2 regions of the Cobetia sp. AM6 genome follow, and region 1 is predicted to be linked to the other one. Evidence: predicted binding sites of a transcription regulator. Region 1 holds the regulator's gene; the other holds the start of a gene.
What was found. The regulator sigma-54, encoded in region 1, starts transcription at its own class of promoters, with help from an activator protein. The targets are predictions, from matches to a motif close to TGGCACNNNNNTTGCTNT.
Positions count from the first base shown of each region.

Region 2: CLAM6_RS13245 (sugar phosphorylase) is a predicted target of sigma-54. The motif match lies at 1,276-1,293, and genes of this name have one in related genera.

Region 1 is NZ_AP021868.1:836,984-845,200, forward strand. It holds gene CLAM6_RS03560 (RNA polymerase factor sigma-54) at 450-1,898, opposite strand; gene lptB (LPS export ABC transporter ATP-binding protein) at 2,132-2,872, opposite strand; gene lptA (lipopolysaccharide transport periplasmic protein LptA) at 2,876-3,454, opposite strand; gene lptC (LPS export ABC transporter periplasmic protein LptC) at 3,563-4,246, opposite strand; gene CLAM6_RS03580 (KdsC family phosphatase) at 4,246-4,815, opposite strand; gene CLAM6_RS03585 (KpsF/GutQ family sugar-phosphate isomerase) at 4,942-6,009, opposite strand; gene CLAM6_RS03590 (calcium/sodium antiporter) at 6,109-7,053, opposite strand; gene CLAM6_RS03595 (ABC transporter ATP-binding protein) at 7,369-8,217, shown strand, end outside.
Region 2 is NZ_AP021868.1:3,151,558-3,159,774, forward strand. It holds gene nrdR (transcriptional regulator NrdR) at 29-517, opposite strand; gene CLAM6_RS13240 (GlsB/YeaQ/YmgE family stress response membrane protein) at 930-1,163, shown strand; gene CLAM6_RS13245 (sugar phosphorylase) at 1,526-3,295, shown strand; gene CLAM6_RS13250 (hypothetical protein) at 3,512-4,723, opposite strand; gene CLAM6_RS13255 (HAD-IIB family hydrolase) at 4,765-5,661, opposite strand; gene CLAM6_RS13260 (TRAP transporter large permease) at 5,958-7,259, opposite strand; gene CLAM6_RS13265 (TRAP transporter small permease subunit) at 7,259-7,915, opposite strand; gene CLAM6_RS13270 (TRAP transporter substrate-binding protein) at 8,085-8,217, opposite strand, start outside.

The sequences.
Region 1 (8,217 bases):
TGCTTGTCTTCAACTCAGTGAGGGGTAACGGAGTGGACTTCAAGGGCACGTCTGGTGGGTGGTGCGTGAAAGACGCGCAAGAAGGCGGGTTTTCGTCGCCAATCCCTGCATGTACGTCGCCTTTCAGGCGCTTCGATTGAGTGGAGCAAGCGGCGTTTTGGGAGGTTGTCCGGGTGTCATCCAGGTGCAATACGCGCAAAAGTGACTTTAAAAACATGCGATTGACGGTGAATGACGCTGCCGGAACGGCGGTTTTTTACCGTCATCCTGCGCGCCGTCATGGCCCATGACGGGCAATTGACGAGCGGTTGACGGGATGACAGAGCGCGCGACAGGCGCACCGCTGCCCGCGAAGTCAGAGGCTGATGAGCGGAAAATCCAGCGCTTGAGGTTGGCGGCGGCTGCCATTGTGGAGGTGAGAGCAGGGCATGGCAGCCGCAGGTGACGGGTCAGGCCAGACGCTTGCGCTCGCTGGAGGACGGGATGCCCATCGCTTCGCGATACTTGGCCACGGTACGGCGTGCGACCTCGATGCCATCGCTGGCGAGCAGATCGACCAGCCGTGAGTCGGAGAGAGGCTTGCGGGCCGGCTCTTCCGCGATCAGCTTGCGGATGCGGGCACGAATGGCGGTGCTTGAGTGGGCGTCGCCACTGCCGCTGCCACCGACCTGGCTCGAGAAGAAGAACTTGAGCTCGAAGACGCCGCGCGGGGTGTGGATGTACTTCTGGGTCGTGACCCGCGAGATGGTCGATTCGTGCATCTCGACCACTTCGGCGATGTTGGCCAGAATCAGCGGCTTCATGCCTTCCTCGCCTTGCTCGAGGAAGTCGATCTGGCGCGCCATGATCTCGCGGCCGACCTTGAGCAGGGTGTCATTGCGCGATGACAGGCTCTTCATCAGCCAGCGGGCTTCCTGCAGGTTGTCCTTGAGGAAGGTATTGTCGGCGGACTTGTCGGCACGCTTGATCAGCGCGGCGTATTCCGGCTGGATGCGCAGCTTGGGTAGCGCTTCCGGGTTGAGCTCGACCTGCCAGCCGTGGCGGGTATGGCGCACCAGCAGATCAGGGATCACGTAATCGCTGGCGGGCTCGCCCCAGGCGGATGCCGGGCGCGGGTCGAGCGCGCGCACCAGGCGAATGACGTGGTCCAGCTCGTCATCATCAAGGCTCAGGCGGCGCTTGAGCAGCTTGCGGTCATCGTTGCCCAGTGCCTCGAGGAATTGACGTACCAGGCGGCGCGCCTGCGCCAGCAGCGGCAGATCATCCGGCAGCAGTGCCAGTTGCAGCAGCAGGCATTCGCGCAGATCACGGGCGAAGACGCCGGTCGGGTCGAACTGCTGCAGACGCAACAATACCTGCTCGAGCTCGGAGGCCTTGAGGCCGGGCAGGCCCTGGCCGCGCAGGCCATCGACCAGCTCATCGAGTGACAGACTCAGATAGCCGGCACCGTCGACGGCATCGATCAGGCTCTCCGCCATCTGGCGTTCACGGCCATCGAGGTCGGTCATCGCCAGCTGCCAGCGCAGGTGGTCCTGCAGGCTCTCGACACTGGTATTGCGATCGAAGTCCGGCCCTTCTTCACTCCCGCTGCCACTGCCGGAGCTGGTCAGGCTACCGGCGTGGTCCTGGTAGAGGTCCGACCAGTCACTGTCGAGGGGGTATTCCTCGGGAATCTCGCTCGAGGAGTCGGCAGTGGAGATCTCGCTCGAATCCTGTGTCTCGACGACATCCAGCGACTCGTAGTCCTCGTCGAGCTCCAACATGGGGTTGGACTCGAGGGCTTGCTGAATCTCCTGACGCAGGTCGAGCGTCGACAGCTGCAGCAGCTGGATCGCTTGCTGGAGCTGCGGCGTCATGGTCAGCGAGGTGCCGAGGCGGAGTTGCAGGGTGGGTTTCATGGAGTCAGTCAATTCACGGCAAAGGAACGTGCTTACTACGCTATACCGTGACTCGGGGCACTGACAAGAGGTTGTCGTGAATATTCAAGCAACTTGCATGCCATGTTTCCACCAAGGTGGTATGGACGTCATGCATGCGTCTGATGTCAGACATGAAAAAGCCGCTACGCGATAAAATCACGCAGCGGCTTTTGAAGCTTTCGCCTCCGGTGGGCTCAGCGCAGCCGCTGACCCTAGAGCGTGAACTCGTGGCCCAGGTAGACGTCGCGCACCTGCTGGTTGGCCAGGATGGAGTCCGCATCACCGTGGGCGATGATCTGGCCATCGCCGACGATATAGGCGGTGTCACAGATATCGAGTGTCTCGCGCACGTTGTGGTCGGTGATCAGCACGCCGATGCCACGATCGCGCAGTTGGCGCACGATGCTCTTGATCTCGCCCACCGAGATGGGGTCGACGCCGGCGAAGGGCTCATCGAGCAGTACGAAGTCCGGCTCGGTGGCCAGTGCACGGGCGATCTCGACCCGTCGACGCTCGCCGCCGGACAGGCTCATGCCGGCGCTGGCGCGGATGTGCGTGATGCTGAATTCCTCGAGCAACTCTTCAAGGCGTGCCTTGCGGCCATTGCGATCCAGGTCCTTGCGGGTCTCCAGGATCGCCATGATGTTGTCGGCCACCGACAGCTTGCGGAAGATCGACGCCTCCTGCGGCAGATAGCCGATGCCGGCGCGTGCACGCTGATGCATGGCGGCAGCGGAGAGGTCCTTGTCATCGATGGAGACGTTGCCGGCATCGGCGCGCACCAGCCCGACGATCATGTAGAACGAGGTCGTCTTGCCGGCGCCGTTGGGGCCCAGCAGGCCGACGATGTCGCCTTGGCGGATCTCCAGCGAGATGTCCTTGACCACCTTGCGGCCCTTGTAGGCCTTGGCCAGATGGCGAGCGCTCAGCGTACGCGGAGTAGCAGCAGTCATGACTCAGTTTTCCTTGCTGGCATTGGCGCCGCGCGGCGTCAGAGTCATGTGCACGCGACCGCCTTCGGTCTGCTGTGCCGTCTTGCTGTTGTTGGCGTTCACCTGGCGCTTGTCGAGGAAGTACTCCACGTAGCCGCCTTCGAAGGTGTCATCGCCTTTCTCGAGACGCGCGTTGCCGACCAGCTCCACGCGGCGCTCCAGCGCATGGTAGCGGATGGTGTCGGCCCAGCCCTTGACCAGCTTCTCGTCGGGCGCGGGCTGCTGTTCCAGGTAGGCACGCTTGCCGGTGGCCTTGACCAGCGAGATCTCGCCGCTGCCGGCGCGGCTGATATCGACGCGGCTGGCATCGAGTTTCATGCTGCCCTGGCGCATTTCCACCTGGCCGGTGTAGGTGGCGGTCCCGGCCTTGTCATCGAGCGACAGGGCGTCCGCGGCGATGTTGATCGGCTGGCTGGCATCGCTGTCCAGCGCCATGGCGGCCGGGGCGAAGGTGGACATGCCCAGTGCCAGGCAGAGCGCCATGACACCGCTGTTGAGGGTCTGGCGACAGGCCGTCAAGGGCTTGCGAGTCGTGGAAGTCATGGTGGCTCCTTGGCATGACGGGGTCGCCGCCCGAGCAATGATGCCATCGAGCGGCAGAGAAGAAGGTGTTGCGGCGCGGGTCATGGCGTGACGGCCAGCCCGGCGGGTTCATTCACCGCTGGCAGGCGCTGCCTCGAAGGTGCTGTTGACGCGCCCATCATCGGAGGTGGTGCTGTCGGCGCCCGAGTCGATGCGCTCGGCTTCCTTGCTGGCCTCGCTCTGGCCTGTGCCGGGTTGCAGGACGCTGCGAACACGGCCCTGCAGCACGGCGGAATCCTGTGAGAGGTCGGCGCTGAAGCTGTCGCTTTCGACATGCTGGCCATTCTGGGTGATCACGACCGGCACGTCACTCCAGGCGCGATTCTGATCACGGCTGTAGTGCAGGACATCGGTATCGAGGGTCCAGCGGTCATCGGGCTGGCGCAGTCTGGCATTGCCCTCGAGGGTGAAGGTGTCGCCGCCGGCGCTCAACACGCCACTGTCCCCCGTGGCATACCAGCGGCGGTCTTCACTGTCGTTGGTGCGAATCTTCGGGGTCTGCGCCCGGGTCACGTCATCGCCTGGCGTGTGCTCGATATGCGGCGAGGTCATTGACTGGATCGCCACGCCGCGCGCATCGAAGCGTGTCATGTCTGCCCCGTCGAGATAGTAATCCGGCTCACTGCTGTCGACCTCGACATTGACGGTCGATTCCAGGCTGTTGCGCTGCTCGATCAGCGCCAGCACGCCACCGACGAGCAGCAACAGCAGCATCAGCCAGAGACGCGGAGAAGGGCGGGGCAGACGTAACATCAGGGACGCGACTCCTGCAGGTAAGTATCCAGCACCGAGGCCCAATGGCCCTGTGCCTTGAGCAGCAGATCACAGAGCTCGCGCACGGCGCCATCGCCGCCCTGGCGTGAGGTGACCCAGTTGGCCTCGCTCATCACGTAGGCCATGGCGTTGGGCACGCTGACGCCGAGACCGACACGACGAATGGCCTCGCGGTCCGGCAGGTCATCGCCACAATAGGCGACTTCTTCCAGCTCGATCCCGTGCTCGCGGCACAGGTCGGTCAGCGCGACCAGCTTGTCCTCACGGCCCTGGATGACATCCTGAATGCCCAGTTCCTTGGCGCGACGCTCGACCATCGGCGAGCTGCGGCCGGTGATCAGCGCAACGCGAACGCCACTGCGCAGCACCAGCTTGAGGCCATGGCCATCCTGGACGTGGAAGGACTTGGTCTCGACGCCATTGGCATCGTAGTGCAGACGGTTGTCGGTGAGCACGCCGTCGACATCCAGAGCCAGCAGACGCACGCGGCGTGCGCGGTCGATGATGTCCTGCGGATATTCTTCGCTCAGGGAATTCGTGTCGCTCATGGTCTTTCTCCTCGCACTCCGTGCATGCTTGACGCTGTCCTGTGAACGGCGCTGATGGGCGTTGAGCGGTGGCGTCTTGCCGGGACGATCTGCCGTCGAACAGAGACAGCGAACGCCCGCGGGAGTTCAGATCACGCCGCTGGCCAGCAGGCCGTGCATATGGATGGCTCCGATGGGGTGCTCATCCTCGTCACAGACTACCAGAACGCTGATGCGGTTTTCTTCCATGATGCGCACCGCTTCGGCGGCCAGCATGCTGGCGCGCACGGTCTTGCCGCCACGGGTCATGACATCATCGACCTTCAGCGCGCGCAGATCGCCGTGCTGGTCGAGGGTGCGGCGCAGGTCACCATCGGTATAGACGCCGACCAGGTGGTCGTCATCATCGATTACGCAGGTGAAGCCCATGCCCTGACGCGTGATCTCGAGCAGCGCATCGCGCAGCGGGCTGCCGAGTGCCACGCGCGGCAGGGCATCGCCTTGGTGCATCACGTCCTGAACCCGCAGCAGCAGGCGTCGACCCAGGCTGCCGCCCGGGTGGGAAAGCGCGAATTCCTCGGCAGTGAAGCCGCGGGCCTCCAGCAGTGCCACCGCCAGGGCGTCGCCCATCACCAGCGCGGCGGTGGTCGAGGCGGTCGGTGCCAGATTCAGCGGGCAGGCTTCCTGGGCGACGCTGGTGTCCAGATGTGCCTCGGCGTCACGCGCCAGGGTCGAGCCGGGTTTGCCGGTCATCGAGACCAGCGGAGTGCCCATGCGCTTCAAGAGCGGCAGCAGCGCCGTGACCTCGGCGGTCTCTCCGGAGTTGGACAGCGCCAGCACCACATCGGCTGGCGTGATCATGCCCAGGTCGCCATGGCTGGCTTCACCGGGGTGGACGAAGAAGGCCGGCGTGCCGGTGCTGGCCAGGGTGGCGGCGATCTTGCTGGCGACATGGCCGGATTTGCCCATGCCGGTCACGATGACGCGGCCCTTGGTCGCCAGCATCAGCTGACAGGCGCGGTCGAAGTCGTCATCGAGATGGCTTTCGAGCGCGGCGATGGCCGCTTCCTCAATGGCGAAGGTGCGGCGGGCGCTGGCGCGAAAATCCGCCTGGCTGGCCGGAGTCTCATCGGCGGCGGACTGGCTGGCGGCGGACTGACTTGAAGCAGAAGTGCCAGGCGCGGTGGCGTGCGGGGTGCTGGAAGGCTCGGTCATGATCGAATTGTTGCCTGTGGTTGGCCAGGGCTCAAACCGCGCGGAAAGGGCGTGTCATCCCGCGCGGCGGCGTGGCAAACGATGATGAAGACGCTGCCGTCAGCGAGTCAGGCTGATGGCAAGCCAGGCCGTGTAGGCCAGATAGCAGGCGAGCAGGATAACACCTGGGCCGCGACCGATGCGCCCACGGCGCTGCCAGATGAGCAGCGCGGCCAGCAGCAGCGTCAGCCCCAGCATCACCGGATAGTCACGGCTGATGGCGCTGCCATCCACCGGGCCCGGCGCCAGCAGGCCCGGCACGGGCAGCACGGCGAGGATGTTGAACAGGTTGGAACCGATGACGTTGCCGATGGCGATGTCGTGATGGCGCTTGAGGGCGCTGGCCACGCTGGCGGCCAGTTCCGGCAGGCTGGTGCCGATGGCGATCACGGTCAGGCCGATGATCAATTCCGGCACGCCGAGTGCCTGGGCGATGTCGGTCGCCCCCCACACCAGCGCACGCGAGCTGGCGATCAGCACCGCCAGCCCGACCAGCAGCCAGAAGATGGCGCGTCCTGTGCTCATCTCGGGTACGTCATCCTGGCTTTCCGCCTCGCTCGGCGAATCGACCTTGAACAGCCACACCAGCGTGAAGACCAGCAGGGCCAGCAGCAGGATGCCATCGAGACGCTCGAGTCCGCTGTTGGACAGCGCATAACCACCCAGCGCCGTGGCCGCCAGCAGCAGCGGCAGCTCGCGACGCACCAGCCCGAAATGCACCGGAATCGGGGCGATCAGCGCCGTGACGCCGAGCACCAGGCCGATATTGGCGATGTTGGAGCCCAGCGCATTGCCGGTCGCGATATCCGGAGTGCCATCAAGAGAGGCCATGATGGAGACGACGATCTCGGGGGCAGAGGTGCCGACGGAGACGATCGTCATCCCGATCAGCAGCTTGCTCATCCCGGCGCGCCACGCAGTGGCCGCGGCTCCTTCGACGAAGCGATCAGCACTCCAGACAAGACCAATCAGGCCGATGACGACTGCAAGGATGGGATATAGCATCAGAACTCTCGGGGCAGGGGGCAGGGCGGTGGCGTATCGCCGGGAACCGCGCCATTAAACGCATCCCCCCAATCCTTTGCAAGACAGTGGCCATGTTCCCATTGTCGAGCCTCTTGCCGAGCGCTTTGTTGAGCGCGTCACCACCCGCGGCACGGCTCTGTTGCCTTGATGAGACTGGCGGCACAGGGGTGGGTTCGGATACGATGTTCGCTAACTAACTTGATCCTTGGATCCCATGACTCGGACATTCGACCTGTTCACGAGCCGACAGCGTGTGGCTCGTCACGGCGAAGGTCCCTCACAGCGGATGCTTCTATGACTGATTTGCCCGGTCAGACCGCAACCCGGACGGGTGCGGACGGCCAGGATGCGCAGGCTTCTTCACGCGGCGCGGCAGGCGAGATCAATCTCGATGACGCCCTGATTCGTGTCGAAGGCCTGCGGTTCACCCGTGGAGAGCGCGAGATATTCTCCGGCATCGACCTCAAGATCCCGCGCGGCAAGATAACCGCCATCATGGGGCCTTCCGGTACCGGCAAGACGACACTGCTCAAGTTGATCGGCGGTCAGTTGACGCCCTCGGCGGGGCGCGTCGAGATCGCCGGCTTGCACGTGCACGGCCTGTCGCGGCGCGAGCTGTTTCGCATGCGCCGTCGCATGGGCATGCTGTTTCAGAGCGGTGCCCTGTTCTCCGACCTGAGCGTGTTCGAGAACGTCGCCTTCCCGCTGCGCGTCCACACCGATCTCCCCGATGCGATGATTCGTGACATCGTGCTGATCAAGCTCGAGTCCGTCGGGCTGCGCGGCGCGCGTGAATTGATGCCGGCCGAACTCTCCGGCGGCATGACGCGGCGTGTGGCGCTGGCGCGAGCCATCGCGCTGGACCCGGACCTCATCATGTACGACGAGCCCTTTGCCGGGCAGGACCCCATCTCGATGGGCGTGCTGGTCAATCTGATCCGGCGCCTCAATGATGCGCTGGGCATGACGGCGCTGGTGGTCTCGCACGACATCAAGGAAACGCTGACCATCGCCGATTACGTCTATGTGATCGCCGATGGCAAGGTGATGGCGCAGGGCACCCCCGAGGCGCTGAACGCCGAATCGGACCCGCGCGTGGCCCAGTTCATCCACGGCAAGCCGGATGGCCCGGTGCCCTTCCAT
Region 2 (8,217 bases), 1.9 Mb from region 1:
CATCTGCAAGGATGCCTGTGGCGAGGCATCAGGGCCGCGCGTCTTCCTCGCCCGGCAGGAAGCTGGGTTCCTGGGCGAGACGGTCAATCTCGGCGCGGAACTCATCAAGATCCTGGAAGCGACGATAGACCGAAGCGAAGCGGATATAGGCGACCTGATCCAGCCGCTTGAGCTGCTGCATGACCTCATCACCGATGCGCCGCGCCTCGATCTCACGTTCGCCGGTGGCACGCAGACGCTGACGAATGCGCTCCACCGCGGCCTCGATCAGCTCGGAGGAAACCGGGCGCTTTTCCAGCGCGCGCAGCATGCCGGCACGCAGCTTGTGCTCATCGAAGCTCTCACGCGAACCGTCGCCCTTGACCACGCGCGGCATGACCAGCTCCGCCGTTTCGTAGGTCGTGAAACGCTCACCGCAGGCCGCGCACTGGCGACGCCGCCGCACCTGGTCACCCTCGACCACCAGTCGGGAATCCGTGACCTTGGTTTCATGAGTTCCACAGAAGGGACAGTGCATGTTGGAGAGCCTGCTTGGGTGCGAGGTGGCTGCGGCCCCGCGCGAAGCACAGCGAGGAAGTGGCGCAGCGCAGCCGAATGACAGCGAATGGCGGGTATTGTAACCGTTAAGGCACCGCCACGGGAGCCTATGTCAGCCCCGACATGACTGAACTAGCCTTGAGGAGCGCCCAAGGGGCGACAGGAGTTTCCTGGATTGTCGCCCCGGGGGGGCGGACACCGCGGCGAAAGCGTCCATCAACCTGCCAGCAGGCTTGAAATCCCCGCCCGATAACCGAAAGATGACATCAGGGTGCAGCGCCTCACAAGGACGCTTGCCCGAGCCGTGAAATCCTTTCACGACTGGCGGCAGATGATCTCTGCCGCGAGATTGATCACGATGACGCAAGGAGCTGCGACATGGGAATCATTGCATGGATCATATTCGGTCTTATTGCCGGCATCATCGCCAAGGTGATCGTGCCCGGCAAGGACCGGGTGGCATCATCGTCACCAGCATCATCGGCATCCTGGGTGCCGTTGTCGGTGGCTGGGTCGGCACCCTGATGGGCTTCGGTGAAGTGACGGGATTCAATCTGGCCAGCTTTGTCATTGCCGTGCTCGGCGCCGTCATTCTGCTGATTCTGTATCGCGTGCTGCGCAAGTAAAGCATGTCATGAAGCGCAGTGGCGTCAGCTGGCCGCAGGCCACATGACGCCAGACAGGACGGCCAGCCGGCACATGCAGGCTGGCCGTCCTGCCTTGCAGGCTTGACGAATCTGGCCCGAGGCGTGCATGACTCATGAGTAAAGGCGCCAGGCCGTCACCCACGGGCGCCGCTGAGCGATGCGCCATTCAGGGATTTCACCAAGCGACGGCCAGCCGACTTCATCTGATATGTGATTTCCAGTCTTGCCACCGGCCCCGCAGGATTGCACCGGCGGGCTTCCCGAAGATCACCCGCGACACGCTCTGCCATTGCGGCTCACGAGGCAGAGTCTGACCGCTTTTGCTGCCACGAGGATTGCCCATGTCCGATACGTCATCTCCCGATCACTCGACATCCACTGCCTCAGATCCTGCGCCGAGCGAGGGCAGCGCCAGGCCACGCGCCAGAGTCTCTCTCGCCAAACGTCTCTCGCAAGCTGATTTCCAGGCGCACGCCACACGCCTGCTCGCCGAGATCTACCCACAGCGTCATGAAGAAGTCCTCAGACGCCTGGAGACGGTGCTGGATTTCCATCGCACGCGCCTCAACCCCCGCGTACCGGAAGGCGAGCCGCTCTGGAGCGAGCGCGACCAGTGGCTGATCACCTACGGCGACAGCCTGCAGCAGGAAGGCGAGGCGCCACTGGCGACCCTGCACGACTTCCTCGCCAGCCGACTGGACGACAGCCTGTCCGGTGTCCACGTGCTGCCCTTCTTTCCGTGGAGCAGCGATGACGGCTTCAGCGTCATCCACTATCGCGAGGTCAATCCGGTCCTCGGCGACTGGCAGGACATCCGGCGCCTGAGTGAGCAGCGCGACCTGATGGCAGACCTGGTCATCAATCACTGCTCGCGCGAGTCACTGTGGTTCGCCGATTATCTGGCCGGCGTGCAGCCCGGCCGCGACTACTTCATCGAGATGGACCCCGACACCGATGTCTCCGAGGTCGTGCGCCCGCGTCCATCTGCCCTGCTCACGCCGGTGCATACCCGTCGTGGCCTGCGCCATCTTTGGGCAACCTTCTCGGATGACCAGATCGACCTGAACTTCGCCAATCCCGATGTGCTGCTCGAGTTCATCGGCATCCTGCTTTACTACCTCGAGCAGGGCGCGGGCATCATCCGCCTCGATGCGGTGGCATTCCTGTGGAAACGCCAGGGCACCTCCTGCATCCACCTGCCGGAGACACACGCCGTGGTGCGCCTGCTGCGCGCCATCGTCGACCATCTGGCGCCGGGCAGCCTGTTGATCACCGAAACCAACGTGCCCCACGCCGAGAACATGTCCTACTTCGGGCTCGATCGCCTGTCACAGCACGACCTCACCGCCATCGAGGGCAGCGCCCAGGCCGATGAAGCGCACCTGATCTATCAGTTCACGCTGCCGCCGCTGACGCTGCACACCCTGACCTCCGGCGATGCCAGCGCCCTGACCCAGTGGGCCACCAGCCTGCCGTCCCTGCCTTCCGGCTGCAGCTACTTCAACTTCACCGCCAGTCACGACGGTATCGGCGTTCGCGCCCTTGAGGGCCTGCTGCCCGACCACGAGCGCGACACCCTGGTGCGGCTGGTGCATGACTTCGGTGGCTACGTCAGCATGCGTGCCAACCCGGGCCGCGCCGACACCCCCTATGAGCTCAACATCAGCTACTTCGATGCGCTCAAGGGCACGCGGCGCGGCCAGGACCCGTGGCAGATCGAGCGCTTCATCGCCAGCCAGACCCTGATGCTGAGCCTGCAGGGCATCCCGGGGCTGTACATCCACTCGCTGACCGCGACTCCCAACCACCAGGAAGGCGTCGAGCGCGATGGCCATCTGCGCGCCATCAACCGCCGCAAATGGCAGCGTGATGAACTGGAAGCGCTGCTGGCAAGCCCCAACACCGCGACCCATGAGGTCTTCCACGCCCTCAAGCGCCGCATGGCACTGCGCCGCAACGAACCCTGCTTCCACCCGGATGCCGACCAGAATGTCTTCGATGTCGGCCCGGATTTCTTCGTCTTCGAGCGCGTCACCCATGAAGGGCGACGCCTGCTGTTCGCCCTCAATGTCACCGATCAGCCGCGCGTACTGCCGCTGCCGGAAAGCTGACAAGGCGTCGCGCTGACCGACCACCTGTGCCACGACAAGGCCTACGACCCCACCATGGCTCGCCGTCCCTATCAGGCGGCCTGGCTGATGGAGCAAACAGTGCGCCCGCCGGCCATCGAGGTCGTCTGACGCCCGCGTTTCTTCCTCTGCCTACGACAACGGGGCTGCCAGTGGCAGCCCCGTTGTCGTAGGTCTTGCTGTTTCCCGCCGCGAGCCTTACTGGTTGTCCAGCTCCACCGCTTCGTGCATGCGCTCGAGCAGGTCCGGCACGGCAGACTGCACCCGGTTCCAGCTCGGGATGAAGGGCTTGTCGCGCGGATTGTCGAGGAAGGCGCTGCCGGCATCCATGATGTTGGCGGCGAACAGCTCCACCGCCGCTTCCTCACTGTGGCGGTCCACCGTCAGGCCATTCATGACGGCATCGTTGTAGTAGGTCTCGATCAGGTCCAGCGCGATACGGTAGTAGGTGGCCTTGATGGTGCGGAAGGTCTCGCCGTGCATCTCGACGCCCAGCGTGGCCAGCTTGCGATACATGGCCTTGGCGATGTCCAGACTCATGCGATTCAAACCGCCCAGCGCATCTTCCTCGGACAGCGGCTGGTGCTTGTGATCGTAGGCATCGGCGATGTCCACCTGACACAGACGCTTGGTGGAGTAGTTGCGATGGACCTCGGACAGCACGCCGATCTCCAGCCCCCAGTCACTGGGAATGCGGATGTCCGCCAGCACGTCGGTGCGCATCGAGAATTCGCCGGACAGCGGATAACGATAGCTGTCGAGATAATCCAGGTACGGCAGCGGGCCATAGACCTTCTTGAGCGCACGGATCAACGGCGTGACCATCAGGCGTGCCACGCGGCCGTTCAGCTTGCCCTGGGCGATGCGCGAGTAGTAGCCCTTGCAGAACTCGTAGTTGAACTGCGGATGGGCTACCGGGTAGATCAGGCGCGCCAGCAGGCCGCGGTCATAGGTGACGATATCGCAGTCATGCAGTGCCACCGCCTCGGCGATGCCCGAGGCCTGGACGTAGCCTGAGCAGTACCAGACATTGCGCCCCTTGCCGGCTTCCATCGGCGCCAGGCCATGCTCGGTCAGCTCCTCATCCAGCGCCCGCAGACGCGGGCCGTCGTTCCACAGGATGCGGTGATGCTGCGGCAGATGTGAGAAGAACTCCTTGGCATGCTCGAACTGGTCACGGTCGGCGCGGTCCAGCCCGATCACGATCTCGCTGAGGTAGGGCACCTGCGCCAGCTCCTCGACGATATGCTTGAGCGCCGGGCCTTCCAGCTCGGAATACAGCGACGGCAGAATCAGGCTCATCGGTCGCTTGCGGGAGAAGCGCATCAGGTCCGCTTCGAGATCTTCCACCGGACGATCGGTCAGGTTATGGAAGTTGGTGATGATGCCATTCTGGTAAAAATCGCTCATGTCAGCTCCTTGTCATGCCGAAGACACGCATCAGGCAGGCGTCAGGCGCCCAGACCTCTGGATGTCCATTCTTCCGGCTGGCCATTGGCCAGCCAGTGACGCAATCCCTCGACCCATCCCTGCGGTCCGGGGAGATTGGCGCGAAAACAGCGGCGCTCATCCGCCAGTAGCGGATAATCGGCAAGCTCCCGATCACGCTGAGAGGTATCACCGACGCCGGGGATCAGCACAGCGTTGTCGACCGCGGCCAGCAGTGGCAGGTCATTGGCGCCATCGCCGAAGCCCAGCGTCCAGGGGCGCACCCGCTCGTAGAGCCGGTAGCGGGCGATCAGATAGCGCGCTGCCACGCCCTTGTCGCTGTCCCCGGTCACGTGATGGAAGCGCCCACCACGTGTCAGCTTGAGGCCATGGCTGGCCAGACGCGTGCGAAAGTCCTCGAGACGCTCCGGCGCGTCACGCCACACCAGCGGTTCACTGGCATCACGCTGTCCCGCCAGGGCCGCGTCGCCCTCCCCCAGCCCCGTCAGCTCGCTGATTCTCGCCACCGACATCGAGGCAAAGCCCTCGAAGGCGAACTCCCCGCTCAGCTCCTCCAGCACCGCGAGAATCCTGTCGCGGGGCATCGCCACCGCGATACGACACAGGCCGTGTGCGTCCGGGGCGCTGGCCTCTTCCAGCGGGTAGGCACTCAGCCAATCGGCCGGCAACGCCACCACGCCGCCGTTTTCGGCGATCCACGGCTGGCCCGCCAAGCCCAGCGAGTCCATCAGCGGCGCCAGTTCGGCCGCCGTCTTGGAGGTGTTGGGGACGATCCAGGCACCGCGCGCGCGCAGGCGGGTCAGCCAGCTGCGCGCCGCCCCAGGCGAGTAATCGTGGTGATCCAGCAGCGAGCCATCCAGATCGGTCAGCAACAACAGCGGTGCTTGAGTCTCTGACATGTGAACTCTCCTCGTGAAGTGCTGCAGCGTGTCGGGGGTCACCTCGACAGGATCTCGTGGCACCGGACAGGCATTGCAAGAGCATTGCAGGGAATGTGCCAAGATGGTGCAGCTGCCATGACAGCCTGCCCCTTCTCACCGTGGCTGTGTTTGTGCGTCCGCTCATTTGCACCATAAAAGAGCACAAAGCCTGCCATGCATGCCCCCTCGCCACACGACGGCGCAAATCTTTCGTCACCAACGACGACGCCCTCGCATCTGCGAGGGCGTCGAGTCTACGGCTAAGTCTGTTGAGACTAGACCAGCCACAGCGACAGTTGCGGCCACAGCAGCAACATCGCCAGCACGCACAGCTGGATGGCGATGAACGGCAGCAGCGAGACGAAGATATCCTTGAGACTGATGCCTTCCGGTGCCACGCCTTTCAGATAGAAGGCGGCAGGCCCGAAGGGTGGCGACAGGAAGGACACCTGCATGTTGACCGCGAACAGCACACCGAACCATACCGGGTCGTAGCCGAGCTGCACGATGATCGGCACGAAGATCGGCAGGGTCAGCATCGCGATGCCGATCCAGTCGAGGAACAGCCCCAGCAGCAGCAGGATCGCCATCATCACCATGATGATCGCCAGCGGCGGGATATCCAGGCCGAGAATCATGCTCGACACGAAGCGGTTGCCGCCCATCAGGTTGTAGACCCCGACCAGTGCCGCCGCGCCGATACCGATCCAGATGATCATGCCGCAGGTGTTCATGGTCTGGGACAGCGCACGCTGCATCAGGGTGATGGAGAACTCGCCGCGCAGCATCACCGCCACCAGCACGCCGAAGCTGCCCATCGCCGCGGCTTCGGTCACCGAGGCCACGCCACCGTAGATGGAGCCCAGCACCAGCCCCGCGATGACCGCCGGCACACCGATGGCCTTGAGCAGCTCACGCTTGCTCTGGAAGCTGGCGCGGCGCTCCTCCTCGGGCATCACCGGCCCCAGTGAAGGGTTGCGCAGGCAGCGGATCAGCACGTAGATGATGTAGCTTGCCATCAGCACGATGGCCGGGGTGATCGCCGCGGTGAACAGGTCCGCGATCGACTGGTTGGCGATCAGGCCATAGATGATCAGCACGATGGAGGGCGGCATCATGGTGCCCAGCGAGCCGCCGGCACACACCACGCCGATGGCGATGTGCTTGTCATAGCCGAGCCTGAGCATCTGCGGCAGTGCCAGAATCCCCAGCAGCACGATCTCGCCGCCGATGATGCCGGACATCGCGGCGAGGAAGAACGCCACCACGATGGTCTGGATCGCCACGCCGCCGGGCAGTCGCCCTGCCATCACGCGCATGGCATTGAACAGGTCCTTGGCGATCCCCGAGCGATCCAGCAGCGAGGCCATCAACACGAACATCGGCACCGCCACCAGCGAATACTCGGTGACGAAGCCATAGACACGACTGGTGACCAGCGGCAGCGCCATCGGGCCGAACCAGCCGAAGGTGTAGGCCAGCGCGACCAGGCCGGTGACGAAGGCCAGCGGCAGGCCGGTGACCAGCAGCGCGAAGATGCCGCCGACCAGCAGCATCGTAGCCGTTGCAATATCCATCAGCGCGGCTCCTTGTGGTCAGCTGTGGCGTCGGGAGCGGCATCGGAAGTGGCGTCGGATGCGCCACTTCCCTCACTGCCGCCCTCGGGCGGGCGGGGCGAGAAGAAGGTCTGGTAGAGATGCCACAGCGCCTGCAGGGTCATCACCGCCAGCGCGAACAGGATCACGCCCTTGGTCAGCGCCGGAAACGGCGGATTCCATGAGGTGCCGGATCGCTCCAGCTGCCACTCGCCCAGCGGACTGTGCGAGGCACGCCAGAACATCACCCAGCCCGCATAGCTCATCGCCAGACAGAAGACGAACGTCATCACGTCATTGAAACAGTCCAGCACGTAGCGAAAGCGCGTGCCGACCAGGTCGTAGAGCACACGCACGCGAATATGGCGATTGTTGGCCAGGGCCGCCGGGCCGCCCAGCGCGAAGCTGGTCGCGACCAGGAAGATCACCGTCTCGTGCACCCAGGAGGTCGGCGAATCGAGGCCGTAGCGCATCACCACCTCGAACACGCTGATCGCCATCGCCAGCAATACCAGCCACGCCGCGGCGCGCGTGCCCTTGCCCACCAGGCGGTCCAGCGGCGTCCGCGTGCCCAGATTCGGGTCGTGGTCATCCGACGCCTCGGGTAGCCCCGGCGACGCCACATCATGTTCTGCCATATCGAATTCCTTGCTGACTCGCTGCCTCAAGGAGAATCGGCGCGCCCAGTGAGCACGCCGACCTTGATCTCCCGCGTCTTTATCGTTCTGCGATCGTGTGGCCAAAAGCGTGGTTAGCTGATGCCTCTTGCCACACGGCGGCTGGCGCCCATCCCGCGCGCCAGCGGGCTCACATCAGGTTGCGGTCGGTCAGGAAGCTGACCACGGACTCGTAGACCTTGCCGGTCAGCTCATTCTTCTCGGCCCACACCTTCCACTCCTGCTGCGCGATGCGACGGAACTTGGCGCGCTCCTCCGGCGCC